Regions from separate parts of the Kineococcus anabasis genome, predicted to be linked through region 3. Evidence: riboswitches for the same ligand, from Rfam matches in the RefSeq annotation. Region 3 holds a riboswitch; each other region holds the start of a gene.
The links. A riboswitch is a leader RNA that binds a small molecule or an ion and turns the genes downstream of it on or off. The one in region 3 is predicted to bind cyclic di-AMP.
Positions count from the first base shown of each region.

Region 1: another riboswitch for cyclic di-AMP. It lies ahead of ACYQBY_RS04000 (C40 family peptidase); the one in region 3 lies ahead of ACYQBY_RS19040 (LysM peptidoglycan-binding domain-containing protein).
Region 2: another riboswitch for cyclic di-AMP. It lies ahead of ACYQBY_RS08090 (C40 family peptidase); the one in region 3 lies ahead of ACYQBY_RS19040 (LysM peptidoglycan-binding domain-containing protein).
Region 4: another riboswitch for cyclic di-AMP. It lies ahead of ACYQBY_RS20065 (M15 family metallopeptidase); the one in region 3 lies ahead of ACYQBY_RS19040 (LysM peptidoglycan-binding domain-containing protein).

Region 1 covers NZ_BAAIHU010000002.1:100,318-105,166, forward strand. The annotation lists gene ACYQBY_RS03990 (cryptochrome/photolyase family protein) at 1-1,055, opposite strand, end outside; gene ACYQBY_RS03995 (metal-dependent transcriptional regulator) at 1,145-1,837, shown strand; cyclic di-AMP (ydaO/yuaA leader) riboswitch at 2,044-2,172, shown strand; gene ACYQBY_RS04000 (C40 family peptidase) at 2,178-3,074, shown strand; gene ACYQBY_RS04005 (HNH endonuclease) at 3,461-3,955, shown strand; gene wrbA (NAD(P)H:quinone oxidoreductase) at 4,082-4,693, shown strand; gene ACYQBY_RS04015 (LacI family DNA-binding transcriptional regulator) at 4,810-4,849, shown strand, end outside.
Region 2 covers NZ_BAAIHU010000004.1:102,467-107,315, forward strand. The annotation lists gene ACYQBY_RS08075 (vanadium-dependent haloperoxidase) at 1-211, shown strand, start outside; gene ACYQBY_RS08080 (hypothetical protein) at 280-978, shown strand; gene ACYQBY_RS08085 (hypothetical protein) at 1,116-1,286, shown strand; gene ACYQBY_RS08090 (C40 family peptidase) at 1,334-1,822, opposite strand; cyclic di-AMP (ydaO/yuaA leader) riboswitch at 1,827-1,981, opposite strand; gene ACYQBY_RS08095 (hypothetical protein) at 2,115-2,240, shown strand; gene ACYQBY_RS08100 (alpha/beta fold hydrolase) at 2,330-3,106, shown strand; gene ACYQBY_RS08105 (VWA domain-containing protein) at 3,110-4,480, opposite strand; gene ACYQBY_RS08110 (hypothetical protein) at 4,550-4,849, opposite strand, start outside.
Region 3 covers NZ_BAAIHU010000012.1:110,139-114,987, reverse strand. The annotation lists gene ACYQBY_RS19050 (ABC transporter permease) at 1-819, shown strand, start outside; gene ACYQBY_RS19045 (TrmH family RNA methyltransferase) at 864-1,529, shown strand; gene ACYQBY_RS19040 (LysM peptidoglycan-binding domain-containing protein) at 1,629-2,315, opposite strand; cyclic di-AMP (ydaO/yuaA leader) riboswitch at 2,317-2,496, opposite strand; gene ACYQBY_RS19035 (lysophospholipid acyltransferase family protein) at 2,692-3,522, opposite strand; gene ACYQBY_RS19030 (SDR family oxidoreductase) at 3,710-4,849, opposite strand, start outside.
Region 4 covers NZ_BAAIHU010000013.1:48,317-53,165, forward strand. The annotation lists gene ACYQBY_RS20060 (cytochrome P450) at 1-838, shown strand, start outside; gene ACYQBY_RS20065 (M15 family metallopeptidase) at 911-1,678, opposite strand; cyclic di-AMP (ydaO/yuaA leader) riboswitch at 1,684-1,812, opposite strand; gene ACYQBY_RS20070 (hypothetical protein) at 2,298-4,220, shown strand; tRNA gene ACYQBY_RS20075 (tRNA-Lys) at 4,383-4,455, opposite strand; gene ACYQBY_RS20080 (hypothetical protein) at 4,504-4,671, opposite strand.

The DNA of each region.
Region 1 (4,849 bases), on a different contig from region 3:
TAGGTCCACTCCACGTGCAGGTCCTTGACGAGGAAGCTCGCCACGACCATCCGCACCCGGTTGTGCATCCAGCCCTCGGCGCGCATCTGCCGCATCCCGGCGTCGACGAAGGGGAAGCCGGTGCGCCCGGCGGCCCACGCCTCGAAGGCATCCCCGGGCTCGGAGTAGGCCAGGCGCTGCATCTCCGGCCGCAGGTACTCCCGCGCGCTCTCCGGCCGGTGCCACAGCACGTCGGCGTAGAACTCCCGCCAGGCCAGCTCCGTGCGGAACGCCTCCGCGCCCGGTGAGCCGGAGGAGGCCAGGTCCGCCAGGAGCGTGCGCGGGTGGACCTCGCCCCACTTCAGGGCGGCGGAGAGCTGGGAGGTGCCGTCGAGGTCGGGGCGGTCGCGGGAGGTGTCGTAGCCCGCGAGCACGGTGTCGCGGAACTCCCGCCAGCGCAGCAGCGCGAACTGCTCGCCCGGCGGGGGCAGCCTGAGGTCCCCCAGGTCCGGGGCGGCGGGCCAGTCCTCGCCGTCCACGCCGGGCGCGGCCCCGCGCAGCCACCGCGCCCGCGGGGGCGGCCCGGCGGGTGCGGGCCAGCCGTGGGCGCGCCAGGCACGGGCGAACGGCGTGAACACCTTGAAGGGCTCCCCGGCGCCGGTGCGCAGGGTGCCGGGGCCGACGGCGTAGGGGGTGCCGGTGCGCACCAGGGCGCGCCCGGCGGCCTCCAGGGCCGCGGCGACCGCCTCGTCGCGGCGGCGGCCGTAGACCCCGGTGTCGGCGCTGGCGTGGACGCTCGCGGCGCCGACCTGCGCCGCCAGGCGCGGCACGACCTCCACCGGGTCGCCCGCCACGACGGCGAGGGTCCCGCCGAGGTCGGCGTCGAGCGCGCGCAGAGAGGTGAGCAGGTAGGCGCGGCGGGCGTCGCCGGAGGGTCCCCACAGGGCGGGGTCGAGGACGAAGAGCGGCAGGACGGGCCCGCGCTCCGCCGCCTCGTGCAGGGCCGGCAGGTCGCCCAGGCGCAGGTCGCGGCGGAACCACAGCACGGCGGCCCGCCCGGGGCCCGGTGTCGTCACGGCGGGGACGCTAGCGGCGCGGGGAGCCGCCCGCGCGGGGAGCGCGGCGGGTGCGTGCACCGGTCGGGCCCATGCCCGAGAATGCGCGCGTGAGCGACCTCATCGACACCACCGAGATGTACCTCCGCACGATCTTCGAGCTCGAGGAGGAGGGCATCGTGCCGATGCGGGCCCGGATCGCCGAGCGCCTGCACCACAGCGGTCCCACGGTGTCGCAGACGGTCGCCCGCATGGAGCGCGACGGGCTCCTGCACGTCAGCGCGGAGCGCCACCTGGAGCTGACGGAGGAGGGGCGGGTCAAGGCCACGCGCGTCATGCGCAAGCACCGCCTGGCGGAGCGGCTGCTCACCGACGTCATCGGCCTGGACTGGGAGCTGGTCCACGAGGAGGCCTGCCGCTGGGAGCACGTCATCTCCGAGGACGTCGAACGCCGGCTCGTGGAGATCCTGGAGCACCCGCACTTCTCGCCGTACGGCAACCCGATCCCGGGCCTGGCGGAGCTGGGGGAGAGCGGTGAGGCGGAGGACTTCCGCGCGGGCGTGGCGCCCCTGACCACGGTGGAGGCGACCGGCCGGCCGGTGGTCGTGCGCCGCCTCGGCGAGCCGGTGCAGACGGACAAGGACCTGATGGGGCGCCTCGCCGCGGCGGGCCTGCGGCCCGGTACCGAGGTGGGGGTGCGGCGCGGGCCGCAGGGGCTGGCGCTGGTGCTGGACGGCCGGGAGGTGGACCTGACGGCGGCGCAGGCGTCCCACGTCTTCGTGGAGGTGCCCGCACCCCGGTGACCGGACTGACCGTGATCGGGTGGTGACGCAACGAAATTTTTCGCACGCTCCCGACACGAGTTCGTGACAGCGGCGTGACTTCCTCCGCCGGACTGGGTTAATGTCGCGCCGCTTCCCACCGTGCGGTGGGGAGTCCTGGTGCGGACGCCGAGCCCTGCCACCGCCCCAGGTCCCGCGAGAACGCATGGCAGGGGTGGGGGAACCACTTTTTCGGGCCGCTCGGTCCTGACTCCGGTCGGGTGCGGGTGGTCCTCGGGGTGAAGCCGGTGCGAACCGGCCGGGCGATACTCCCGTCCGAACCCGACAGCTCACCTCGCAGGCGTCGGAGAGGTTCACCACCTTGTCGACCCGCCATTCGGCGCGCCACCGTGCCGCCGCGCGCCCGCTCACCCCGCTGACGACCGCCTCCGAGAGCCTGCGCCGCAACGTCGGCGCCGTCGGCCGCGGCACGGCCGTCGTGGCCGCCTCCTCCGGCCTCGTCCTCTCCGTCGCCGTGTCCGCCGACGCGACGGTGCAGGCCGCTCCCGCAGCGGTCGCCACCACGGGGACGCTGCCCGCCGCCGGGATCGTCACCGCCCCGCTCCAGGCCGCCCCGGCGACCGTGCAGACCGCGTTCGCCACGCTCCCGGCCCCGGCTCCCGCCCCGGTCGTCGAGCAGGCCGCCCCCGCCGCGGTCGAGGCGCGCACGCACCGCGCCGCGATCCAGGGCGTCCTCGACGCCGGCCGCATCGCGCGCGCCTCCCGCAGCGGAGCCCGTGTCGCGCCGGCCCCGCGCGGCGACGTCGCACCGCAGGTCCTCGCGCCGCCGGCCCCCGCCGCGGTCGCGCCGCCGGCCCCCGCCCCGGCCCCGCCGCCCGCGCCGGCCCCCGCGCCGGCCCCGGTGGACCGCCGCGCGCAGGTGCTGGAGATCGCCGCCCGCTACATCGGCACGCCGTACGTCTACGGCGGCACGACCCCCCGCGGCTTCGACTGCTCCGGCTACACCGGGCACGTCTTCCGCGAGATCGGCGTGAACCTGCCGCGCGTCTCCCACGACCAGATGCTCGCCTCGCGGCGGGTCCCCGCCGCCGAGGCGCTGCCCGGCGACCTGGTCTTCATGGCCAACGGTGGTGGCCGCGTCTACCACGTCGGCATCTACGCCGGCGACGGGATGATGTTCGACTCCCCGCGGGCCGGCAAGACGGTCACCAAGCGCAAGATCTGGACGAGCTCGGCCTTCTTCGGCCGCGTCCTCTGAGCGGAGCCGGTGCGTCCTCCGGGCGCTCGGCACCACCCGCGGCGACGGCCCGCGCAGCCCCCCGGCGGGGCCGCGCGGGCCGTCGCCGTCCCCCCTGCGGGTGGGGCCGGGGTGAGCGGGACGCGGCCGGTCGGGCGTGGAGGGTGACGTGGGGCGGAGCCGGACGTACAGTGCGATCCACGACGACGGCACCACGGAGGCACAGTGCTCACCCCACCGACCCACCCGCTCGCGGGGACGGGTGCGCGCCCACGGCGCAGGAGAGGTGTGGGCGGATCGATCCACAGCCACCACCACCATTCGGTGCGCGTGCCGGTGCACGCCGTCCTCATCAGAGGCGCCCTCCCATCCCGGGACGGCGCCTCTTCTCGTCGGTGGAGGTGGATGTGCGCACCCTCGTGCTGAACGCAGGCTACGAACCGCTCGCCGTGGTGACCTTCCGCAGGGCGCTGGTCCTGGTCCTGTCGGGCAAGGCCTCGGTGGTCGTGGAGGACGGCGAGCCCGTCATCGGCGCCACCCTCACCCTGGCCAGGCCGTCGGTGATCCTCCTCGGGCGCTACGTCCGCGTGCCGCACGGGCGCACGGTGCCCGTGAGCCGGCGCGGGGTGCTGCGCCGCGACCACCACCGCTGCGCGTACTGCCGCGGCCCGGCCAGCACCGTCGACCACGTCCTGCCGCGCAGCCGCCGCGGCCCGGACTCGTGGGAGAACCTCGTGGCCTGCTGCGTGCGCTGCAACAACGCCAAGGGCGACCGGACGCCCGAGGAGATGGGCTGGAACCTGCCGTTCACGCCGATGGCGCCCCGCGGGGCGTCGTGGGTGGTGCGGGGCGCGGACCAGGCGGACCCGCGCTGGGAGGAGTTCCTCGCCGCGGCGGCCTGACCCGGTCCGGCGGTGCCCCCGCCGGGCGCCCCTGCGGCCGGGTGGCGTGCTCCGGGCGGGCGGCATAGCGTCGGGGATGAAGTTGAGCAGTCCACCACTTCGCCCCCGAGTTCTGGAGAGAACACAGTGAGTGACCCGGTTCGTCTCAGCGTCATCTACTACTCCTCGACCGGCACGAACTACGAGATCGCCCGCGCGATCGCCGAGGCCGCCGAGCAGGAGGGCGCCGAGGTGCGCCTGCGCAAGGTGCACGAGCTCGCGCCGAAGGAGGCCGTCGAGAGCAACCAGGGCTGGGCGCAGCACGCCGCCGCGACCCAGGACGTGCCCGAGGCGGACAAGGACGACATGACCTGGGCCGACGCCGTGATCTTCGGCTCGCCCACCCGCTACGGCAACATCGCCGCCCAGCTCAAGCAGTTCATCGACACCCTCGGCGGGCTCTGGGCCCAGGGGCTGCTCGCGGACAAGGTCTACAGCGGCTTCACGTCCTCCAGCACCCAGCACGGCGGGCAGGAGTCCACGCTCCTCGCGCTCTACAACACCATCCACCACTTCGGCGGCATCGTCGTGGCCCCCGGCTACACCGACCCCTCCAAGTTCGCCGACGGCAACCCCTACGGCACCTCCCACGTCGACGGCAACGGGGACAACCCCGTCGGCGACGTGACCCGCACGGCGGCCGCCGTCCAGGCCCGCCGCGTCGTGAAGATCACGAAGGCGCTCAAGGCCGGTCGCTGACCCCCGCCGCGCGGGCGCCCCGCCCGGGTGCCCGCGCGGTGTGCCCCGCTGCCCGTACCCTTCGCCCGGAAACCGGTCCACACCTGGCCGGCCCGTGCCGGGAGGGGAGGGGCAGCGTGGGGGTCGACATCCGGGACGTGGCCCGGCGCAGCGGCG
Region 2 (4,849 bases), on a different contig from region 3:
CGCGCTGGCCTTCGACGACACGTCCCTGGCCACGACCGTCGGCATCGTGCGGCGGACCCGGCACTACCGGAGTTTCCGCGAGGCCGCGGACACCGCCGCACAGAGCCGCATCTACGGGGGGATCCACTACCCCCACGGCGTCGCCAGCGGCAAGACGCAGGGCGACGCCATCGGGGAGCTCGTGGACGCCCGCCTGCGCACCGCGCCCTGAGCGCGACCCCGGCCCCTTCCGGAGCCCGGCGCGCCCGCGCCGGGGAGACGACCACGAGGAGATCAGCCATGCCGTCCCACCCGCTCCGCACCGCGCTGCTGCGCACCGCCGCGGCCCTGACCGTGCCCGGGGTCCTGCTCGCCACCGCCGGTCCGGCGGCGGCCGCGCCGAAGGACTCCACCAGCACCAAGCGCTCCGGCGCCTCGGCGTTCGTCAAGTGGACGGAGTACGACTTCGAGAACCTGCTCCCCATCCCGGACAGCAACGTCCACGTCGGGTTCCTGTCCGTGTCCAAGGAGGCGCGCGGCACGTTCCTGCACGGGCAGATCACCGACTGGCAGTGCGACCCGGGCGAGGTCCCCGGTGGGCACGCGGAACCTGGGACCCCGGGGACCTGCGACTACGTCCGTGACCGCATGCTGGGTTCCGAGGCGATGACGCTGATCGTGGACGCGCGCGCGGGGACCGCGGTGGCGACCGGTGAGGTCATCGTCAGCAACGGCGGCCACGGCGGTCCGGGGACCGAGCTGGGCCGGGTGCCGGCCCGGGTCGAGCTGCGCGGCAGCGGGCCGATGGCGTCCTACACCAGCACCGAGACCTGGAACGACGGGACGTCCACGTACCGGAGCAGGATCCGCGGGGTGGCGAGCGGCGACGCCGTGGTCACCGGCGCGCTCGGGGCGATGGGCTTCACCGACGACCGTGACGACGTCTCCTACGGGTCGTTCCGCACCTACACCGAGGTCAGCCGGGAACGCATCGGCTGACGCCCACCACCGGGTGGCGGGGGCCGGGGCGACACGTCCCGGCCCCTGGTCGCGTCCGCGGCCTTGTCCGCCGCGGACCCCGGGTGCACGCTGGAGGAGCCGCCCGCCGGGGCGGCCGGAGCGGGAGGAGTGCCACCGTGGCGGATGAGGAGGACCCGCGCGAGCGGTTCCGCGTCCTGCCGGAGCCGGTGCGGCTCGGGCAGACGTTCGCGGTCCACGACATGTCGACGGCCGCCGCCGTCGGGATGCTGGGAACGGGTGTGTTCCTCGCACCGGACGGCGCGGGCGGCGACGGCGGGAGCGACTGACCTGCGGGGCGGCGGTGCGTGGGCACCGCCGCCCCGGGGGGCCGGCCTCAGACGCGGTGGAACACCACCGCGGACGTCCAGATCTTCCGCTTGCTGATCGAGCGGCCCGAGCGCGGGGAGTCGTACATGAACCCGTCGCCGGCGTAGATGCCCACGTGGTAGGCGCGCCCACCGCGGGTGGGGAAGAACACCAGGTCGCCGGGTCGGGGGTCGGACACCCGGCGGGTGGCGTGCATCTGCTGGGTGGCCGTGCGGGGCAGGTGCACCCCGAACTGGCGGTACACGTAGCCGGTGTAGCCGGAGCAGTCGAACCCGGCGGGGGTGGTGCCGCCGTACCGGTACGGCAGGCCGACGAACCGGTGGGCGACGTCGAGGACGGCGCGCGCGTCCACGACGGCCGCGGCGGCGGGCGCGGCGGCCAGCACGGGCGCGGTGAGGCCCGTGCTGATCCCGGCGGCCAGGAGCAGCGCGGCGGGGGCGGTCAGGAAGCGGGGACGACGGCGCGCGGGCGCGCCGGAGGACATGCGCTCGGGCATGGCGGACTCACCTCTCGACGCCTGCGAGGTGAGCTGTCGGGTTCGGGTGGAAGGTTCACCCGGCTCAGGTCGTGAGCTTCACCCCGAGGACGCGGCTGGTGCCGCGCCCGGTAAGTGGGTCCCCCGCCCTCTGCCGTGACGGTCTCGCGTCGCCCCCAGCGCCGGCAGAGGCTCGGCGCACGCTGGGAGCACCCCGGAGGGATCTCCAGGGCAGCCGGAGCTTACTGTGCGGAGTGAATCGTGCCAACCCTGTGACAGTGCTGTGCATGTGGGTGTGGCGCCGGATCACCCTGTGTCCTCACCCCCGGACGGGGGCCGTCAGGTCGTCCACGGGGCGGCGGGTGCCCCCGGTGGCCACCGCGCGCAGCGCCGCCGCGTCAGCCCCACGGCGTACCGCCGCAGCTTCCGCACCGCCTGACGCGTGCCCACGGCGAACACGGCTCCCGCGGTCCGCCGCCGCCCTCCACACTCGCCGGGACAGCGCTGCGCACCTCCGGGAGGCACACCGTGGGCGAGGTCCTCGGGCACGACCTGCTGGGCGACGGGCCGCGCCGGGTGGTCGTCCTCAACGACTGGCTGAGCGACACCGGCGCGTGGGACCCCGTGCGCCCCTCCCTCGACGGCGGCACGTCCACGTGGGCGTTCGCGGACGTGCGGGGGTACGGGCGCTCCCGGCACCTCACCGCGCAGCCCTCGGCGGCGGCCGTCGCGCGGGACGTGGTGGCCCTGGCCGACACCCTCGGCTGGGAGCGGTTCGCCGTCGTCGGGCACTCCATGACCAGCCTGCCCGCCCTGCACCTGGCGCAGCACTCCCCCGGCCGCGTCGAGCGCGCCGCCGTCCTGACCCCGCCGCCACCCGGGGGTCTCGGCGCCGACGCGGCCGCGGTGGACCGGATGCGCGCGCTGGCGCTCGCGGACGACGAGGGCCGCCGGGGGGCGCTGCGCTCGATGTGGGGCGTCCGGCTGACCCCCGGGTGGCTGGAGTTCAAGCTCGCCGGGTGGCGTGCCGCCGCGGACCCGCGGGCCGTCGCCGCGTACGTCGAGATGTTCGCCCGCGACGGGGTCGCGGAACCGTCGGCCCCGGCCCGGGTGCCGGTGCTCGCGGTGACCGGGGAGGAGGACGGCGAGCCCCTGCGCGCCACCGCGGTGCGGGCGGGCTGGGAGCCGCTGTGCCCGCGGTTCGCGCTGGAGGCGCTGCCCCGGTGCGGGCACTACCCGATGCAGGAGATGCCGCCCCTGCTGGCGGCGGTGCTGGAGCGGTTCCTCGGCGAGGCGGAGAGCTGACCCCTACGGCAGCAGCCCGTTCGCGCGCGCCTGCACCAGCCAGCCCGGGTACTCCGTCATCAGCAGGTCGAACAGCTCGTCGTCCCCGATCGCCGCGGGGTCCTCCACGCTGAAGAAGTCCGCGTTGTCCACCAGGCGCCCCGGCATCTCGTCGAGCTGCTCGAGGAACTCGAACTCCCCGCCGGACGTGCGGCCCCAGCCGCGCCGGGTGGACCGCTTGGCCGCCAGGTCGCGCGAGGAGCGGCCGATCGCCATGAACTGCCAGAACAGCGGCTCGTAGCTGCTGGAGCGGACCTGCTCGGCGGTGACGTCCTGGTCGAACGTCTGCCCGTCGGTGACGAACATGACGTACACGGGCACGTCCGCGCGCAGCGGGGTGCGGCGCTCTGAGTCGGAGCCGAAGTAGTGCCGGCGCAGCAGCTTCATCGCCTTGCCGTAGTAGGTGGAGGGCTCCAGCCTGCTGCGCAGCGGGTCGGTGAAACCCGTGACGGTGCCGAGGTCCAGGGCACCCGCGGCGTGCCCGTCGCGGCCGAACAGGAACACGTCCACCGCGCCGTCGTCGTCGAAGCGCAGGCCGAGCGCGAGGATCCGCTCGCACAGCTTCTGGATCTTCCCGCTGAGGTAGAGGCGGGCCATGGAGCCGCTGATGTCCAGGCACAGCGCGACCCGGGCGGTGTGCTCGCCGAGGCCCTTCTTCTCCAGCGACAGCGCGGCGGTCTTCACGAGGCTGACGATGTGCGGGGCCTCGGCCTCGGCGCGCTTCTCCAGGCTGAGCTGACGCTGCTTCTTCAGGCTGAGCGCGGGCGCCGCGGGGGCGGGGTCCGCCGGTGCGGGGCTGCTCTGCGCCGGGGCCGGCTCGTCGTCCACCGAGATGCCGAAGTCCGTGGCCAGGCCCCCCAGGCCGCTGGCGTACCCCTGCCCCACGGCGCGGAACTTCCAGGCACCACCGCGCTGGTACAGCTCCCCGAACACGAACGCCGTCTCCGTGGAGGCGTCCGCGATGTCGAAGTGCGCCACCACCGCGCCCGAGGGGTCGAGGACGTCCAGCGCGAGACCCGCGACCTGCCCGAACGTTCCTCCGTCGGCGGAGGCGGCGAGCACGACCCTGGTGATCCCCGCGGGCAGCGCCGCGAGGTCGACCTCCAGCGCCTCCGTGCCCGGCCCCGCGCTGTCCTTCCCGAGGTGGACGACGGACCCGCTCGCGTGCCGGGGTGCGTTGTAGAACACGAGGTCGGCGTCGTCGCGCACCTTGCCCGCCTCGGTGAGCAGCAGCGCCGAGGCGTCCACGTCGACCGGGCCGGGGCTGCGCCGCAGCACCGCGCGCAGCCGGGCGGTGGGGACGGGACGGTTGGCGCCCTTGCTCAACGTGGTCATGCCCGCATCGTGCCGCAGGTGCCGACCGCCCCGCTCCCCCGACATGCCGCTCCCGGCCGGCCGGTCCCGTCAGCCGCCGAGGGGACGCGCCCTGCCCGTCTCGACGCTCTTGAAGGCGGCGATGCGGGGGGCGGAGGCGGTGAAGTCGGCCGTCGTCAGGGTCCGCCCCGCGAACGTCGCCGTGACCTCCGCGGCCGTGGACGCCCCCACCGCGACGGACTGGCAGGAGAACTCCCCGCCCAGGCAGGCCGTGCCGTGCGTGGCGGAGCGCTGGACGTCCCCCACCGCGGTGAACACCACGTCGACGTCCGTCGTGCCCGGGTCCACGCCGTACACCCAGCCGCGGTGCACGCCGGAGCGGTCGTAGTA
Region 3 (4,849 bases):
GTCGCGGAGCGGGCGCGGGAGGCGCAGGTGCTGGCGGGTCTCGCGGAGGCCGGGGTGCCCCGGGAGCGGGCCGCGCGGTTGCTGGCGACCCCGGCGCCGGCGCAGCGGCTGCTGGCGCCGGGGGCGGTGGACCCGGCCACGGTGCTGCTGCTGGGCCTGGCCTCCGCGGTCCTGTTCTCCCAGGTGGTGCTGGTCTTCGGCTTCGGCTTCGCCATCGCGCAGAGCGTCGTGCAGGAGAAGCAGACGCGGGTCGTGGAGCTGCTCGTGACGGCGGTGCCGGTGCGCCTGCTGCTCGTCGGGAAGATCGTGGGCAACGGGCTGCTGGCGCTGGGGCAGCTGGCGCTGCTGGTGGCGGCGGGGCTGGCGGGGGTCGCGCTGGGCGGCTCGGGGGCGCTGCGGGACCTGCCGGCGCTGCCGGTGGCGGCGCTGTGGTTCCTGGTGTTCTTCGCGGTGGGCTTCGCGATGCTGTCGTGCCTGTGGGCGGCGGCGGGGGCGATGGCCAGCCGGCTGGAGGACCTGACGTCGACGGCGACGCCGGTGCAGCTCCTCGTGCTGGTGCCGTTCTGCGCGGCGGTGCTCGTGCAGGATCCTGGTCCGGTGCAGACCGTCCTGTCCTACGTGCCGCTGTCGTCGCCGCTGGTGATGCCGCGGCGGGTCCTGTCGGGCGACGCGGCGGCGTGGGAGCCGTTCGCGGCGCTGGCGCTGGTCGCGCTCACGGCGTGGGTGCTGGTGGTGGTGGCGCGGCGGCTCTACGAGAACTCGCTGCTGCGCACGGGCCGGGCCCTGGGGCTGCGCGCGGCGTGGGCGCGGCCAGAGTGAGCGGGGAGCCGCACGGGGTGAGCGAGCAGGACGGGCTGGACGCCGTGCCCTCCCGGTCCGGCCCGCCCGGCGGGCCCGACCCCGGCGCGGAGCGCGTGGTGGGGGTCGGGCCGTGGCCGGGCGGGCCGGCCGCGTGGCCCGGCGATGCCCGTTTCGACCCCGAGTTGCTCGCAACGGGCGACCGCCGGAACGTCGAGGACCGCTTCCGGTACTGGTCCAACGAGGCGATCGTCGCCGAGCTGGACCGGACGCGGAACGCCCTGCACGTGGCGGTGGAGAACTGGCAGCACGACGCGAACATCGGCTCGGTCGTGCGGACCGCGAACGCGGTGAACGCCGCGGGGGTGCACGTGGTGGGCCGCCGCCGCTGGAACCGGCGCGGCGCGATGGTCACCGACCGCTACCTGCACGTGCGGCACCACGCGGACGTGGGGGAGCTGGCCGCGTGGGCGCGCGGTGCAGGCCTGACCCTGGTGGGGATCGACAACGTGCCCGGGTCGGTACCCCTGGAGACGTTCGACCTGCCCCGGGACGCGCTCCTGCTGTTCGGTCAGGAGGGGCCGGGGCTGTCGGCCGAGGCGCTGGCGGAGTGCGCCGCGGTGCTGGCCATCGGCCAGTTCGGCTCCACCCGCTCGATCAACGTGGGCGCGGCGGCGGCGGTGGCGATGCACGCCTGGGTCCGCCGGCACGTCTTCGGCCAGGTGCCGTAGCACTCCCCGGCGCCGCCCCGCCCGGCGCGGGGACGTCCTGCCGCGCGACACCGGGGTGTCGCGCCCAGGACGTCCCCGTTCCCGCGGGGTGGGTGGGGCTCAGGGCAGGCGCAGGACCTGGCCGACGCGGATGGCGCCGGGGTTGGCGCCGATGACGTCGCGGTTGGCGTCGTACACCGCACGCCAGCCGCCGCGCACGCCGTTGCGGGTGGCGATGCGGTACAGGGTCTCGCCGGGGGCGACGGTGTGGGTGCGGGCGCCGGCGAGGTGTGCGGGCGCCGGGGCGGGGGCCGCCGCGGGAGCGGGGGCCGGCGCCGGGGCGGGGGCCGGGCGGCCCAGGAGGCGGGCCTCGGCGCCGACCGGGTCGGCCGCACCGCGCAGGCCCAGCTTGCGGGAGCACGAGGGCCACGCACGCCAGCCCTGGCGGGCCAGGGTGCGCTCGGCGACGACGATCTGCTGCTCGCGGGTGGCGCGGTCGGCGCGGGGGGCGAACTGCCCGCCGCCGAAGGCGTTCCAGGTGCCGCGGCTGAACTGCAGGCCGCCGTAGTAGCCGTTGCCGGTGTTGATGTGCCAGTTGCCGCCGGACTCGCAGCGGGCGAGGCGGTCCCACTCGGACTCCGCCGCGGCGCTGGCGCTGCCGGCCGAGGAGACGATCATGGTGGCCCCGGCGGCGCCGGCGGCCAGGGTGAGGGCGCCGCGGCGGGCGAGGGCGGCGGTGACCGGCGCGGACTCGGCGCGGTGGCGGGGGGTGTGCTTGGGGGTGCGGGCGCGCGGGAACGCAGACATGACGGATGACCTCCAACGCCTGCGAGGTCAGCTGTCGGGTTCGGGTCGAAGGTTGTTGACCCGGCCGCCGGGAGGCGGCTTCACCCCGAGGACGCACCGCAAGCGGTGTGTCCGAGGAACCTGTGGGTCCCCCGCTCCTGCCCGTTCTCGACTCCTGTGCCGGTCGCGGCGGGCAGGACTCGGCGTGTCCGCGACCGTGCCCCGTCGTCGACGGGGCAGGGCGAAGGTAACAAGTTCGCAAGGATCCGTACACATCGGAGACGTTTGTCACACCACGACTGCGCACAGTTGACAAGCGGTGTGACGGACGGGGCGCGTGTGGGGACCGACCCCCGCGCGCCCCGACCGGTCCGCTCCCGGTGCGCCGTGCGGCCGCTCAGCGGCCCCGCGCGGCCCCGCGCGGCCCGACGGGCCCGTCGGCCGCCTCCGACTCCGCCAGCAGCTTCACCACGGCGTCCTGGATGCGCGGGGTGAACGACGAGGCCTTCTCGCCCGGCACGCCCCGCAGCGGCTCGCCGAAGCGCACCGTCACGCGGGGGCGGCCCGGTGCCGGCCAGTTGCGCCTGGGCGGCATCGCCTCGTACGTGCCCCGCAGCGCCACCGGCACGACGGGCACGTCGTTCTCCAGGGCGACGTACGCGGCGCCCTTCTTGAACTCCCGCAGCCTGCCGTCGTAGGAGCGGCCCCCCTCGGGGAACCAGATGAGGTTCCAGCCCTGCGCCAGCAGGTCCGCCGGGGTGCTGGAGACACCGCCCCGGCGCTCCAGCGGGAAGGTGCCGATGACCAGGCCCGAGGCCGTGGCGCGCCACCACACGTCGAAGAAGTAGTCGGCCGCGGCCGCGGCCGCCGTGCGCCGGCGGCGCCTGCCCGGCAGCGCCCGCAGCAGCACCGCGGTGTCCAGGTGCGAGGAGTGGTTGGCGACGATCACGACGGGGCCCTCGATGCGGTCGAAGACGTCCGCGCCGAACACGTCGGTGGCCACCTCCGCACGCAGCACCGGGAACAGCAGCCCCCGCTGCAGCCCGGTGCGCACCGCGGTCGCCGGCCGGGTGCGCACCCAGTCGTTGGAGTGCACCCGCTTCGGGCGCCGCTCACCCCCCGGGCCGCCGGGGCCCGCGGACCCGCCCGCACCCGGCGACCCGCCCCGCAGGCGCTGCACGAGGGCCAGCAGGCGGGAGGGACCGGGCGTCGACATCAGCATGGTCATCGGCGGGCCTCCTCGCCCTGGGCCGTCGCGGCGGCCGGTGTTCCCGCAGCGGCGGTGTGTGTCTCGGCCGCGTCCGCGGCGCGTGGGGTGGCACGGGGCACGCCGCGCATCCAATCACGGAACCCCCGGCGGGGCCGGTCGCCGCCGCGCGGGCGGCGACCGGGCCGCCGCGGGACCGGTCGCGGGGTCAGTCGCGGCCCGCCAGGATGCGCTGCGGCAGGCGCAGCCGGCTGCTGGAGGCGTCCGTCGTCCAGTCCACCACCGGCCAGCGGGCCGCCCGCGCCGCCCGGAACAGCGGCACGTCCGGGGACACCGCCGCCGGGGAGCCCACCGTGCGAAGCAGCGGCAGGTCGGAGTGGGAGTCCGCGTAGGCGTGGCCGGCGGCCAGGTCCGCGCCCTGCGTCTCGGCGTACCGGCGCAGCCACGCCGCCCGCGACTCGCCCACCAGCGGCGGGGAGGTCAGGAAGCCCGTCGCGCGCCGGCGCCCCTCGCCGTCCAGCCGCTCCTCCAGCTCCGTGCACACCACCTCGTCGAACAGGCCCGTCAGCGGCCGGGTGATGGGCCGCACGTCGCCGGTCATGAGGATCGTGCGGTGCCCCGCCTCGCGGTGGGCCGAGATGCGGCGCAGCGCGTCGGAGCTGATCTGCGCGAGGAGCTGCGGGCCCACCACGTCGTCCACGTACGCCTCGAGCTCGTCGAGGTCCACGCCGGCGTAGCCGCGGAACAGCGAGCGCAGGAAGCTGCCGCGGTCGCGGCGCTCGGCGCCGATCCACCCCGGCAGGCGGCCGCTGATCCGCGCGAACTCCCGCACCCGCGCGCCGGCGTCGAGCTGGGACAGGCGCAGCTGCAGGTACGTGTCCACGACGGTGCCCGGCTTCAGGGTGCCGGCGAGGTCGAACACCGCCAGCACGGGCGCGTCCCCCTCCGCCACCGGCCTGAGGGGGCGCAGCCCCGAGGCGGCCTCGCCCTCCTTGCGGCGGCGGCGGATCTCGTCGTACTTGCGCATCTGCGCCGTGACGGAGGGGCAGTGGATGTCCTCCACGTACTCCCGCCAGTCGATCACCGCGGTGTCGAAGCCCCACGCGTCCACGTCCGCCGGGTCCAGGGAGCGGTGCAGGGCGAGGGTGTTGTCGTCCGCGAAGCGCAGCTCGGCCTGCGTGTAGACCTGGTACAGCTCCATGTAGCGGCGCAGGAACTCCAGCTGGCGGCGCTGCTTGTCGAGCTTGCCGGCGGTCTCGCGGGCCCGGCGGCTGCGCGGGGCCACGCCCAGGGCGCGGTCGGCCAGCCGCAGGGCCAGCTCGCCGCGCACGAGCTGCTTCTCCACCTT
Region 4 (4,849 bases), on a different contig from region 3:
GCACCGGCTCGTGGCGGCGGTGGAGGAGGCGCTGGCGGCGGTCGTGGCGGGTGCGAGCAGCCCGGTCCCGGCGTCCTGGCCCACCCCGAGGAGGCGGCGGCTGCGCCGGGCGGTGGCGCGCGTGGACGAGGTGTGCGAGCTGCTGGTGCGGCTGCGCCGGGAGGCGGGCGTGGGCCCGGACGACACCGACGTCCTGGCGCTGCTGCTGCGCGCCGGGCTGCCCCCCGGGCAGGTGCGCGACGAGCTGGTGACGTTCGTGGTGGCCGGCCACGAGACGGTGGCCTCGGCGCTGACGTGGACGCTGCACCTGCTCGCGCGCCACCCGGGGGAGCAGGCGCGGCTGCACGCCGAGCTGGACGCCGTCCTCGGGGGGCCGGGCGGCCGCGAGCCCGGCTGGGACGACCTGCAGGCGCTGCCGTTCACCCGCGCCGTCCTGGAGGAGTCCCTCCGCCTGTACCCGCCGGCGTGGGTGGTGACGCGCCGCGCCCTGGCCGACGACGTGGTGGCGGGGGTGCCGGTCCCCGCGGGCACGCTCGTCATCGTCTGCACGTGGGCGCTGCACCGGCACCCGGCGCTGTGGGAGGACCCCGAGGCGTTCCGCCCGGGGCGGTTCCTGGAGCGGGTGCGCCGGGAGGGCTACGTGCCGTTCGGGGCCGGGCCGCGGCTGTGCATCGGGCGGGACGTGGCGCTGGTGGAGGGTGTGCTGGTGCTCGCGTCCCTGCTGCGGGACCACGCCCTGCGCCCCGCGCCCGGCCCGGAGCCCCGCGTGGAGTCGCTCGTCACCCTGCGCCCCGCGGGGGGGATGCCGCTGCTGGTCTCCGCGCGCCGGCGCGCCTGACGCGGCGACGGCCCCACCGCACGGCCGGGAGGCCGCGCGGCGGGGCCGCGGGGAGACGTGCGGTGGTGCGGGTCAGGCGGTGTACGTCCAGTGCCAGGGCTCGCCGGGCACGTCCTCGTCGTAGCCGAACTCCGCCGCGTGGGCGCGCAGCCACTCCAGCGTCCCGTTCGCGGTGTCCACGTCGATGCTGAGCCCCCAGCCGTGGTTGCTCGTACCCGGCCGGGCGGCGAGGCCCCCGTGGCCGTAGAGACCCTTGCGCACCGCGAGGGCGACCTGCTCGGCGTAGGAGCGGTAGGAGTCGGTGACGCGCAGGGTGATCCCGTCGCGGCCCGCGGCCTCGGACATGCGCTGGAAGGCTTCCGCCGCCGGGGCCCACATGGCGTGCGCGCCCTGGCCGATCGGGTGCAGCGCCTCCGGCGGCAGGCTGCCGTTGCCGAAGCGCACGAGGTCGGCGGGGACGCCGTCGGCGTCCCGCTGCGGCGGCGGCGGGGGCGCCTCCGGCAGGGCGGCGAAGCTCGTCTCCACCGCGACCACGACGGGCGCGGCCACGGGGGCGGCGACGGCCGCGGTCTGCACGGCGCCGAACGCGGCGCCGGCGAGGCCCGCCGCGGCGCCGCCCACGACGGCCGTGGCGCCGCCCGCGACGGCCGTGGCGGTGCCACCGCGGACGGCGGCGTCCGCGGCGCCGGTGAGGGAGACGACCAGGCCGGTCGAGGCGGCCACGACGGCGGTGCCGCGCCCCGCGGCGTACACGGTCCGGCGCAGGCTGGTGGTGGCGGTCGTCAGCGGGGTGAGCGGGCGCGCGGCGGCGCGGTGGCGCGCCGGAGGGCGGGTCGACAAGGTGGTGAACCTCTCCGACGCCTGCGAGGTGAGCTGTCGGGTTCGGACGGGAGTATCGCCCGGCCGGTTCGCACCGGCTTCACCCCGAGGACCACCCGCACCCGACCGGAGTCAGGACCGAGCGGCCCGAGAAAGTGGTTCCCCCACCCCTGCCATGCGTTCTCGCGGGACCTGGGGCGGTGGCAGGGCTCGGCGTCCGCACCAGGACTTCCCACCGCACGGCGGGAAGCGGCGCGACCCTAACCCGAGCGGGGCGGGGATGTCACGTCGGGGTCACGGTTGTCCAGGGAGCGAGATGTCAAGTGACACAACATGTTTCGCTGCGTCAGCGACTCGTTGCTCATTGTGGGGACCTTCGTGGCGCAGGGTGGTGGTGCGGCGACGGTGAACACGTGGCGCACAGTTCTGAAGCCGGTGCGAAACGTGATTCCCGGGTGGGTGGCGGTATCGCGTGAGCCCGTCCGGGTGAACACGCAGGGCCGGATCGCACCGAACGGATGAGGCCGCGAGCCGAATTCCCGACGCATCCGTCGCGCAACGCTCCCTAGCGTTACCGTCGGTCGACCACCAGCCCACCGGAGTGCACCGCGCCCGGGTGCGGCCGACACCTGGAGCCCTCATGACCGCCCCTGATGAGCTGCGGCAGTACCTCGCCGAGGAGTTCCGCCGCCTCGACGACGGCGTGCGCGCCCTGCACGCCCGCCTCGACTCCCTCGAGGACGCCGTACGTCCCGCGGCCCCCCGCGCGGACCCGCCCGCACCGGCCGCCGTGCCGTCGCCCGCACCGACCGCCGTGCTGCACCCGCCGGTACCGGCGCCCCAGGCCCCGCCCCAGGCCCAGCCCTACGCGCCCCCGCCGCGCGGGCGGCGGGAGCCGCGGCCGTCCACGGGCGCCGACCGCGAGAGGCTGCTCTCGCGCCTCTTCGCCGCCGTGGGCACCGTCATCACCCTCGTCGGCGTCACCTACCTCGTCGTCCTCGGTGTGCGGCACGGCGTCTTCGGCCCCGTGCCGCGCACGGTGTCCCTGGCGGTGCTGTCCCTGGGCCTGCTCGCCGCCGGCGCGCGGGTCCGCACCCGCGCCGGGACCGGCGCCGGCGCGGTGTCCCTCGCCGCCGTCGGTCTCACCGGCCTCTACCTCACCCTCGTGGCGACGACCGCCGTCTACGGGTGGCTGCACCCCGTGCCGGGGCTGCTGGCCGCGGTGGCGCTCGCCCTGGCGGGTCTGGAGGTGGCCCGCCGGTGGTCCAGCGAGGCGCTCGGCGTCGTCGCGGTCACCGCGGTCTGCGCCCTCGTGCCGTTCGTCGCGGGCCTGGAGGGCCTGCACCTCGTGGGTGCGCACGTCCTCGTGCTGGCGCTGGGCTGTGCCCGGGTCCTGCGGGCGCGCCCGCGCTGGCGCACCCTGCACGTCGCCGTCCTCGCGCTGCTGTGGCTGCACACCACCTCGGCGGCGCCGCTCGCCGGGCTGGAGCCCCGGGGTGCCGTGCTGGCGGTGACCCTCGCCGCCCCCGTGCTCGTCTGGGCGTGGGCCCTGCTCGGCTCGCGCGACCCCCGGCAGGACCGCTACCTGGCGGTGGCCGCCGCCGTGTACGCCGTGCCGGTCTTCACGCTCGTGCAGATCCAGGGCGGTGACCGGTTCGTCGTCGCGGTCCTCGCGCCGCTGTCCGTCCTGCTCGCCGCCGCCGCGCTGCTGACCGGCCGCGGCCGCAGGCCTGCCGGGGTGGCCGTGCGCACCACGCTGTGGGCGGTCGCCGCCTCGTTCGTCCTGGCGATGACGCTGCACCTGGTGGCCGCCCCGTACGCGGTGGCCTTCCTGCTGGGGCAGGCGCTCGCGCTGGACGCGCTGAGCCACGTCTCCCGCACCAGGACCGCGTTCGTCACCTCCCTGGCCTTCGGCCTCGTGGCCCTCACCCAGCTGCTGGCGCGGGTCCTGCCGACGGACCTCGTCGACCCCTCCGCGCTCGCCGGCACGGCCTCGTGGCCGGACGTCCTCTCCGCCGTGCTGCTCGTGGTGTGGGTCCTCTCCACCGCCGGGGCGCTGGGGCGGCTGTGGCCGGCCGCCCTGCCGGTGCCGTCGGTGTGGTGCCCGGCGCTCGTCCTGCTCTGGTACGGCACCGCCGCCGCCGCGGTCCCCGCCGGTGTCCTGCTCGTCCCGGGGACCGACGGCTTCCTCCTCGGGCACCTCGTCACGACCCTCGGCTTCGCCGCCGTCGGTTTCGCGCTCCTCGGCGCCTTCCTGTCCCGGGCCCGCGTGGCGGCCCTGCGCGACGCGGGCCTGGTGGCGATGGGCGCGGCCGTCCTCAAGGTCCTCGTCGACGCCAGCGTGCTGGAGGGCATCCAGCGGGTGGGGGCCTACCTCGGCGTGGGTCTGGCGCTGCTGGTGCTCGGGGTCCGGTACGGCCGGCGGCTGAGCACCTCCCAGGTCGTCGAGCCGGACAGCGTTCCGGACGGGGGGCCGGGCGGCGATCCGGACGCTGCGGCGGGCCCGGCGCCGGCTGCCGTGCCCGGACGTGCCACCACGGCGGCGGGCGGCGGCACCGCCTGAGCCGGGGCGGACCCCGGGCGGCGGGGACCCCGCCGCCCGGGGACCCGGGGTCCGGGGGCTGCGGGGGCGGGCCGGCGCCGGGTCCTCGATCCGTCCGGCGGGACGCCCCGGAACGCGGGACAGGCCCCCTGAGCATGCTCAGGGGGCCTGTCTTCTCGCGAGTGCGCCGTCAGGGACTCGAACCCCGAACCCGCTGATTAAGAGTCAGCTGCTCTGCCAATTGAGCTAACGGCGCAACGGGTCGAAACCCTAGCAGGCGTGCTCGGCAGGAGCGAAATCGGCTTCAGCCGCGGGTCCACCACTCCTGCTCCGGCAGTCCCTCGGTCTCCAGCAGCTCGCGCGAGTGCGGGCCGTCCGGAGCCACCATGTCCATGATCAGCGACAGCGGGATGTGGTCCTGCAGCATCGACAGCGCCGGCTCGGGGTTGCTCCCGTGGTCCTGGTGCGACATGTGCGTCCTCCGGGTGGTGGTGCCGAGGTGGTTCCTCGGGGGGGTCGAGAACTAGTTCGTCGTGAGGATGCCGGTGCTTGAGGAGCCCGGCTCGGGACAACGCTTTCGGAGCAGGGCCCCGCTCTCCGGCTGGACGGCGCGCCCGGCCCGTGACACCGCCGAGGGCAGGTGCCCGGCG